One region of the Paenibacillus sp. FSL R5-0517 genome, then DNA from elsewhere that is predicted to be linked to it. Evidence: riboswitches for the same ligand, from Rfam matches in the RefSeq annotation. Region 1 holds a riboswitch; each other region holds the start of a gene.
What was found. A riboswitch is a leader RNA that binds a small molecule or an ion and turns the genes downstream of it on or off. The one in region 1 is predicted to bind thiamine pyrophosphate.

Region 2: linked by a shared signal. The riboswitch ahead of MKX40_RS02290 (ABC transporter substrate-binding protein) and the one ahead of MKX40_RS04495 (ECF transporter S component) in region 1 are both predicted to bind thiamine pyrophosphate.
Region 3: linked by a shared signal. The riboswitch ahead of thiC (phosphomethylpyrimidine synthase ThiC) and the one ahead of MKX40_RS04495 (ECF transporter S component) in region 1 are both predicted to bind thiamine pyrophosphate.

The regions. Positions count from the first base shown of each region.
Region 1 covers NZ_CP150235.1:994,885-998,167, forward strand. The annotation lists gene MKX40_RS04485 (pectate lyase) at 1-194, shown strand, start outside; gene MKX40_RS04490 (copper amine oxidase N-terminal domain-containing protein) at 383-1,336, opposite strand; TPP riboswitch at 1,503-1,613, shown strand; gene MKX40_RS04495 (ECF transporter S component) at 1,880-2,473, shown strand; gene MKX40_RS04500 (ABC transporter ATP-binding protein) at 2,474-3,283, shown strand, end outside.
Region 2 covers NZ_CP150235.1:477,541-480,823, reverse strand. The annotation lists gene MKX40_RS02295 (phospholipase D family protein) at 1-593, opposite strand, end outside; TPP riboswitch at 838-950, shown strand; gene MKX40_RS02290 (ABC transporter substrate-binding protein) at 1,171-2,211, shown strand; gene MKX40_RS02285 (MTH1187 family thiamine-binding protein) at 2,466-2,756, shown strand; gene MKX40_RS02280 (ABC transporter permease) at 2,756-3,283, shown strand, end outside.
Region 3 covers NZ_CP150235.1:706,112-709,394, reverse strand. The annotation lists gene thiC (phosphomethylpyrimidine synthase ThiC) at 38-1,822, opposite strand; TPP riboswitch at 2,242-2,355, opposite strand; gene MKX40_RS03315 (IclR family transcriptional regulator) at 2,503-3,246, opposite strand.

The DNA.
Region 1 (3,283 bases):
ATGGTGGAACGACCTTCGCAGTTAACATGACGCTGGATAACTCCAATATTTCCAATGTGAAAGATGCTATTATGCGTACAGATAGCAGTGTATCTCAAGGGAAAATTACGAATACCCGCTATTCCAAAGTGCCAACCCTGTTCAAGGGATTTGCTTCAGGTAAAACCAGTCAATCCGGCAATGTCCAATATTAAACGAGAGACTCAATCGCTGGAGTTGTTAAAAATATAAGCTCCACTTAATTTGGAAGTAAGCCGGAATATAACGCTAAAAAAGAGCGTCCCAAGGTCATTGTCACACTGACTTTGAGGAACGCTCTTTGTAATGCAGATGTCACCATAGTATAGTTCTGCTGAGTAATGTTTCATTGTGGAGGCTCAAATTATTTCTCTCCCGGAACCTCAACGATGACTTTGCCATGCTCGGGGGCAACGGAACCGCTATCCGTGGAGCCCAACTTGTTTATGACCTCATATGAGGTTTCTTCAAGCATGCGGGAGTACTTGAATGATACGAGTGTTTGACCTGCTACGGAAGGACGAGTTCCTGCTTCAGCAACGGCTTTGGTTTTAATAAAGAACAGGTCACCGATAGTTCCTTCATTATTGCTGATGTTGGCCTGCCATTGCAGCAGTGCACTTCCATTTTTAAGAACATAATAACTGACCAGATCGTTATCCTCCACAACGAAGAAACGATCTTTTTTGCCTTGTTCAAAAATGTATTTAATGGAGGAATCCACCGGACCCAGAGGGTTGCGAATATCCAGACGTGTTTGTCCGAGTTCAGAGAAGCGTGGCAGATGAAGTGCGGCTTCGCGCGCCATAGTCAGATCAGAACTGTTATATTCTTTTACAATCGTAGCATCGGTAGTGTAAATGTAGGCTTCCTTGGCCTTCTGATTCCACTGCACCTTCGTACCAAAAGCCTCACCAATGGCACGGAGCGGAAGCATCGCTTTACCATTCACCAGAATCGGGGCGGAAGACAAAGTTGCATTTTGGTCATTTTTCTTCATTGTCTTGCTGTTAGGTTTAAGGACATAATTATCGCTGCCTGTGCTAATGCTGATCTCTTTTGTTTTGTTATTGTAGCCAAACGTATAGTTGCCGAGGAATTGAAGCTCAGTCAATGCCACGTACATGGTCCCCTGCCGGATGACAACTTCATATTGAGCTTGAACATTGTTAATATAAGCTGTCGGTTTAGGTTCAGTTGCCGCGGCTTCCGCCACAGTGGATGAGAGTAAGGCAGGTGCCGTACCTGCGGTAAGTATCGAAGCGGCAAGGATCATTTTCCATGTTTTGAGCTGCCAAGCAGAGTTATACATTTTCATTACTATCAATCTCCCTTCTAGTATTTCAGACGGACTACATAACCTAAATGTTTCATATTATGGAAAGTGTACAATAGATATCCCCTGTTCATTTACCCCAAATGAAGCATGGTGATACTTCTGGGGATTGCCACAAATACCCATCTGATGTACATTAGAAGCAATGAAATAAGTGAACCGGGAGCTCAATGAAGTTGGGCTGAGAGAGTGGCCTTGTGCCGCTGACCGTACATCTGATCTGGGTAATGCCAGCGTAGAGAACATGGATTTGCAATATGTAAGGGTGAAGTGTAGGAATGAACGTGGATGAACAACAGACCTTTTTGAACTGTGGTGGTGTATCTGCCAGGGCGGAGAGGAATGGTTGATATTCCGTATTTTCGACATCCACCCAGTACATCATTGTGAGGATTGTATACTGCGTGTTAGGCCTGCCCGGAACCGGGGAGGCTTTTTTTGTTTATTTTTAGAGGTTGTTCAACCAGTCTTTTTGAACACACACATTTACAACCCCACAGGGGACAGAGGAAGGACGTAGAGAACATGGCAACAACAACAGGCAACAAACGATTGAAATTAACGGATATTCTGGTAACCATCGTAATCGCAGTGGTGTTTGGGGTGATTTACAAGATATGGGGACCTACGTATGACTTGATGAAACCATTCGGCGTTCATGCGGAGCAGATGATCTACGGCATGTGGTTTATGGCGGGCACGTTTGCATTTGTCATCATTCGTAAACCAGGCGTGGCTATCTTGGCCGAGGTTGCGGCTTCAACGGTAAGTGCTTTTCTGGGCAGTGAATGGGGCATGTCCACACTGGTGTATGGTCTGTTGCAAGGATTGGGAGCCGAGATCTTCTTCGCAGCATTCCTGTATCGTAAAACCAATCTGTTTGTCACTTGTCTTGCAGCCATTGGAGCCGCAGCGGCCTCGCTTTTGCTGGATTATCAGTATGGCTATATCGATTCACTCTCGGCCTGGAATTATACGTTATTCATCGGTTTCCGCTTCATCGGAAGCATCCTGATTGCAGGAGTGTTTGCTTATTATCTCGCCAAAGCTTTGGAACTGACTGGTGTAACACGTTCACTCAGACCGGTATCCAAACAGGATTATGAGGCGTTGGATTAGATGAGCGGAGAGGGGAATTCGCAGGCGGTAAGTGTGACGAATCTAAGATGCAAGTTCCCGGGAGAGAAAGCCTTGGTATTTCAAGGCTTGTCTCTTTCTGTGCGTCAAGGGGAGAAAGTGCTGCTGCTTGGACCAAGTGGCTCCGGTAAATCGACGTTATTACAAATCTTGAGCGGTCTGATACCTCGTTCGGTTGAAATTCCGATGAAATGTGATGATATTCAGGTTCCCGTCAAAGCAGGAGTGGTCTTTCAAGATCCGGATACCCAGTTCTGCATGTCCTTTACGGATGAAGAGATCGCATTTGTTCTGGAAAACCGAAGTATTCCGCGTGAAGAGATGCCTGCTCTGATTAAATATTATCTGAAACAAGTGGGGTTATCCTTGGAACAGAACCGTGTATTGATCCAGTCCATGTCTCAGGGGATGAAGCAACGTCTTGCGATTGCCTCGATGCTTGCCATGGACCCGGAGGTATTGTTTTTGGATGAACCCACGGCACTGTTAGATGATGAGGGGACTTCCCAGGTGTGGGATACCGTCAAACGGATCGCCAGTGATAAAACGATCATCATCGTTGAACACAAAATAAACGAGATTGTAGATATGGTCGACCGCATCATTGTCTTATCACCTGAAGGAAAGATTGTGGCGGATGGGCCAGCACAGCAGGTATTCACGGATGAACGGAGCAAGTTGAGGGATTATGGAATCTGGTATCCAGGCGTGTGGGAAGAGCATGAGCAGGAGAGGGCAACAAAAGAAGAAGAGGGAACTTCTGGAGAGCTTCAAGCGTGTGAGAATCAGGGG
Region 2 (3,283 bases), 520 kb from region 1:
TCGTTTGCATTGTAAACAAGGACATCCCGATCAAAAACATAGTCTTTTGGGGGTTGCAATGCCATATATTTATCACCAATATTTTGGCCGCCAATGATTCCATATGTGTTGTCGACAAGAAGGATCTTGTCATGCAGACGATTATGCCATGTCCATGGCATAAATAGGTGGAGTGGTTCATAATATCTTAATTCGACATTGGGATGAGCTGCAATGGCATCTGGAATATCACGCAATTCTCCGCGCATGCTGTGAAAAATCCCGTCTAAAATGATTCGAACTTGAACACCCCGATCAGCCGCATCGAATAAAGCAGCAAAAAAAAGCTGAGATGTTTTTCCTTTTTGAATGGAGTAATAGGCCAGGTCGATGCTTGTTTTTGCCTCTCGAATGGTCTGGATTCTCACCTGACCCGATTGAAAGCCGTCCTCCAGGAGCATTACGCGATCTGTTGTACTTCCTCTTGTTAACGATTTTTGCATATCCGTATTTTCAATAGCAGATGGAGACGGAACCAAAAATAAAAGGTAGGCTGTGAAGAAAACGTAGGCACTATAACACAGAATCATTGCGATTATGGTTTTAAGGATCATTCAGTACTCCCCCATTTTTATGTAAAAGTATTTATTGGTATAGCAGTACTATCTCCTTTTGTACCTAAATTATGTTGTTTAAATGAATCAAGCTGCTCGGCTCAAGGCCAAACGATCAAAAACTAATCACCGAAGCGGCTTAGAAGCAAATAGACGATGACCGGAAATCCGTTCCCATCCAGTTCCTGACTGGACACGACTGGGCCTCTGGCCTATAATTACACCTAGTAATGCCCGTAACTTCATAGTTTCCCAGGGGAGTCGGAATTGGCCGGCTGAGAGTGTATCCCACCAAGATACTAACCCTTAGACCTGATCTGGATCATGCCAGCGTAGGAATCGGAGTATATCGAAATGGCACAGCCCTATGGCTGAACGCCACCTCTCTAACGCCTGCACGCGTCCCGGATTACGGGGCGCTTTTTTTAATGTTCTTTTATATAGCCAGAGAGCTAAAAAAAGTGACGTTATCCGGATCATAGCTGGTATAAATCTGCCGATTTATGCAAGAAGCTTGGATATGAAGCCAAGGAGTACCCGTGCCACTGGCCGGACATACCGAAGGAGAGAATCACAGATGAAATGGCGTAAAACAATGGGACTGTTGCTCTTATGTGTACTACTGGTGACTGTGGCCGCATGTGGCGGTAAAGAAGCTGCCCCGGCTGAACAGAACGGCAGCACGAATACGGAGAGCAGCAATGAAGGTGACAACGCAGCCCTCAAGGATGTTAAAGTGGTGCTCGACTGGACACCAAATACGAATCATACCGGCTTGTATGCGGCCGTAGATCAAGGTTTTTATAAGGCCGAAGGCTTGAATGTGGAGATTGTTCAGCCAGGTGCCGGCGGCGCCGATACGATGGTTGCTTCCAATGAAGTGCCATTTGGCGTAAGTTATCAGGAAAGTGTAACTCAAGCCCGTACACAAGGGGTTCCACTCGTCTCCATCGCAGCAGTTATTCAGCATAATACATCCGGGTTCGCTGCTCCGGCGGATCGGAATATCAAATCACCGAAAGATTTTGAAGGGAAAACCTATGGTGGTTGGGGTTCGCCTGTGGAAGAAGCCGTGATGCAATCCATTATGGAAGGCGAAGGCGCCGACGTATCCAAAGTGAAAAACATTAACATGGGTGATGCCGACTTTTTCACCGCAGTGAAACGGGATATTGATTTCGCATGGATTTTCTACGCCTGGACGGGGATTGAAGCTGAACTGCGCGGGGAACCGATCGACATGTTATATGTGAAGGATTATTCAGATGCACTGGATTACTACACGCCTGTTCTCGTTACGAACGAGCAGACGATTCAGAACGATCCTGAGTTGGTGAAAGCATTCCTGAAAGCCACTTCAGAAGGATATCAATACGCAATTGATCATCCCGAAGACGCAGCGAATATTCTGATCAAGGCCGTACCTGATCTGGATAAAGACCTGGTACTGGCAAGCCAGAAATGGCTGAGTCCGAAGTACACGGATGACGCCCTGCGCTGGGGAGAACAGAAACAGGAAGTATGGCAGAACTACACCGACTGGATGTTTAGCAAAAAACTGCTGGATGAACAGGTCGACGTGAGCAAAGCATATACGAACGCGTTTTTACCCCAATAAAAATTGCTTAAGTTTAACTTTTTTACACAAGAACGAAGAGTGCAGAACCCATCTGAAGAAGCGAAGCGCTCACCTAAAAGCTTTCTGAAAGAAAGCTCCTTCGGAAGCATATGCTATCCCCGGATTTCCTCCATTAGAATTCATTAAAGAAATCCGGAGATAACAGTGATCGGAAGAGGGTACTGCAATCGGAGTGATAAGTGTAAACCTGGTTCAATTCATGCAATTTATCACGAAAGGAGCCGTGATCTCTCATGGCAAGCACATTACTTAGCATTCAGGTTATTCCGAAAACGCCAAATGGCGAGAACTCTTATCCTTATGTAGATCGCGCCATTGAAGTTATTCAACAGTCTGGTCTGAAATATCAGGTGAACCCGCTCGACACCACGATGGAGGGGGAACTGGAGGAACTGCTGGAGGTTGTCCGCAAAATGCACGAAGTACTCGTCGAGGCTGGCAGCCCAAGCATCATCTCTCAGATCAAAATCGCCCATAGCCCTACTGGCTTCAGCATGGATACCCTGACGGAGAAGTACCGCTAATGAATGCTTATTTCAAAAGTGTATGGCCGCCCTTCGTGGCGGTTATTCTCTTTATAGCGATATGGCAGGGAGCCGTCTCCCTATTCCATATCGAGAAATGGATGCTGCCAGCACCGTCCGATATCGCCCGCGAAGCGGCATCCCAGGCTGATCGGCTTGGCATGCATGCCTCCGCAACCATTCAGTTAACCCTGATCGGATTCGCGGCCGGCACAGCGGTTGGATTACTGATTGCAATGGTGCTGCATTTAGTTCCTTTTCTCAAGTCAGCCCTGTATCCTTTACTTATTCTTAGTCAAAATATCCCGACCATCGCGCTCGCGCCGCTCCTGTTAATCTGGTTCGGATTCGGGTTGTTGCCTAAGCTGATTACGATCATACTAGTCTGCTTTTTCCCCGTTGCGGTAGCTGCGATGGACGGCTTGACTCGTACCGATGCAGCGATGATGAACTATATGCGCATGGCTGGTGCGAAACGTCACCATATCTTCTGGAAGCTGGAACTACCCCATGCCCTGCCCTCCGTG
Region 3 (3,283 bases), 290 kb from region 1:
ACGATGTCAGACTGCCAAGGTTAAGCTGTACCAGCGCCTAGGACCGTGTCCGATATTCCTCAGCCTTTTCCTGCATGCCCGCTGCTACAGCCTCATTCTCGGACAATCCTTTATCCGCCGCAAAGGCACGAATGTCCTGCGTAATACGCATGCTGCAGAACTTCGGTCCGCACATCGAGCAGAAATGAGCTTCTTTGGCCCCTTCTGCCGGCAGCGTCTCATCATGGTAAGATAATGCCCGTTCCGGGTCGAGTGAAAGGTTAAACTGATCCCGCCAGCGGAACTCGAAGCGCGCCTTGGACAATGCATCATCCCGGCGCTGAGCACGTGGATGACCTTTCGCCAGATCGGCAGCATGAGCTGCGATCTTGTAGGCAATAACCCCTTCCCGTACATCATCCTTGTTGGGCAAGCCCAGATGTTCTTTTGGCGTGACGTAACAGAGCATGGACGTGCCAAACCAGCCAATCATAGCCGCACCAATGGCGGACGTAATGTGATCGTATCCCGGGGCAATATCGGTCGTCAGTGGCCCAAGTGTGTAGAACGGTGCCTCTTGGCATATCTCCATCTGCAGGTCCACATTCTCCTTGATCTTGTGCATCGGTACATGCCCCGGGCCTTCGATCATCACCTGCACATCATGTTTCCATGCGATCTGCGTCAGTTCCCCAAGCGTAGCCAGTTCCGCCATCTGAGCTTCGTCATTCGCATCGTAGATACTGCCTGGACGAAGTCCATCTCCCAGCGAAAACGCCACATCATACTTTTTCATAATCTCGCAGATTTCTTCGAAATGGGTGTACAAAAAATTCTCCTGATGATGCGCAAGACACCACGCTGCCATAATGGACCCGCCCCGGGATACAATGCCTGTCATCCGCTTGGCGGTCATGGGGATATAACGCAGCAGCACACCTGCATGAATCGTAAAGTAGTCCACGCCCTGCTCTGCCTGCTCAATGAGCGTGTCTCGGTACAATTCCCAGGTCAGCGCTTCCGCTTCGCCATTCACCTTCTCCAGCGCTTGATACAGCGGCACCGTACCAATTGGTACAGGTGAATTGCGGATGATCCATTCCCGTGTCGTATGAATGTTTTTGCCTGTCGAGAGATCCATCACCGTATCCGATCCCCAGCGCACAGCCCAGGTCATTTTCTCGACCTCTTCCTCGATGGAGGAAGATACGGCAGAGTTGCCTATGTTGGCATTGATCTTCACGTGAAAATGACGACCGATCAACATTGGCTCACTCTCCGGGTGATTGATGTTGGATGGCAGAATCGCCCGTCCACTCGCCAGCTCCTGCCGCACGAACTCCGGTTCCACCCCTTCACGGATAGCGGCATACTCCATCTCTGGTGTAATGACTCCCTGCCTCGCGTAATGCATCTGCGTGACACAGCGCCCAGCCTGAGCACGCAGTGGTTGTCCCCGAAATCCAGGGTACTCTTCAGCCCCGGCTCTCCTCCCACCGGGCTTTAGTCCGTTATCCTCGGGTTGAACGGCTCTGCCCTCATATGCTTCAACATCACCGCGTTCCATAATCCAATGATTTCGGAGTGCGGGTAATCCCTTCCGAATATCCATCTGGAATTCGGGATCAGTCATGGGGCCGCTCGTATCATAGACACGCAGCGGTTCGTTATGCTCCACCCCTTGGGGAGTATTGGTGTCATGAAGGGCTATCTCACGCTCCGGTACAGCTATGTCCGGCCGTGAGCCCTGAATGTAGACTTTGCGGCTGCCCGGAAAGGGCTGAACCCGTCCGGCCGCTCCTGTTTCCTTTTCCACCTGCTGATCGTTATGTTCCTGTTCCATCGCTTGTTGTCCCGTTTGATTTCCTGTACTCATGTTTGCTCGTCTCCTCCTCCGTGTTCGTTCACTAGGTTTGGTTGGCATCGCCATCAGCTCGCTTACGCACCTGTCCCAAATCATGCAGAGCGCAGAGAAGAAAGAGCGATCCTACACCAGACCAAGGGGGAGACATTATTCATGTACAGATAACAACAGAACGGAGGTTACCACAGATCATGGATCTATAATGATTGCTCTCTCCAAGCCCACTTTTGCAGGTTATTGAAAAAAAAGTCCATGGAATGTGTGTTATCTCGCCCGTCCACTGTATATAAAAAAAGCCGGCCCCCGAAGGAACCGACTTTAATGTCCATCACCAATAATGCTCCTGGTTGCAGCTCCATAACGGAGTCCTGCAAGAGTCACACATGTGGTGGTTGTGGTCATATCGCCGATTACTTCCCTACGCTGGTATGATCCAGATCAGGTGCAAAGGGTCCGGAATCTCATGCGATTCCGTCTCAGTCCGGACAATTCGGACTCCCCCAGTAACGTTAAAAGTTGCGGCATTCATAAGCCGCTGTTCATATTCAATGAAGCTGACCCCGATGGGCCGTCCATTACAGAGTAGCGCAACCGGAACATAAAAACAACCTTTATATTCCAGAACACCAACCCAATTGGAGAAAAACCTTACATCAATATCAGGATAACATGAGCCCCATCTGCGTAGCAGCTTCCTTTAGCACAGGTGCGTATTCGTGCAAAGTCTCCTGCGAAAGTCGGCTGACAGGCCCTGAGACCGAGAGAGCAGCTGCAATATTGCCTCGGCGATCCATAATCGGTACAGATACCGCTGCAGCTCCCGGCTCACGCTCCTCATAACTCGTCGCATATCCGTTATCCCGGATATCTCCCATTTGCGCCAAATACACCGCAGGGTCAATAAACACCGGCCACTCCGGCCCGTTCATCAGCTCCTCACGATCCTCGTCCGTGGCAAACGCCATCAAGACTTTGCTGGAAGCGCCCACAGACAGCGGGAGTCTAACACCAACGGGAGCGACTCGGCGAATCGCCTGATCACTTTGCACCGCCTGAATCCGAATCCGTTCACTGCCATCACGCAGGTACAGACTCACGGTCTCCCCCAATCGATCTCTCAGTCGCTCCATCGCAGGCAGCAGCAGAATAGCGGGATCATCACTACGGGACATATGAGCCGACAGCTCCCAGATTCGGATGCCAAGTCGATACTTCTCTGTTGCTGCATCGCGGATTACGAATCCTCGATCCTCCAGTGTAGCCATCAAGCGGTGCACTGTACTTTTGTGCAGGCCGATCTGGCTTGCAATCTCGGTGAGTCCCAGATCACTGCGTGTGGTAAAACATAATAATATATCCAGCGCCCGTTCCACAGCCCGGACGGTTAACTTGCGATCTTCCATGGCATAATGCCCTCCTCATGTTTCATCACATGAAACT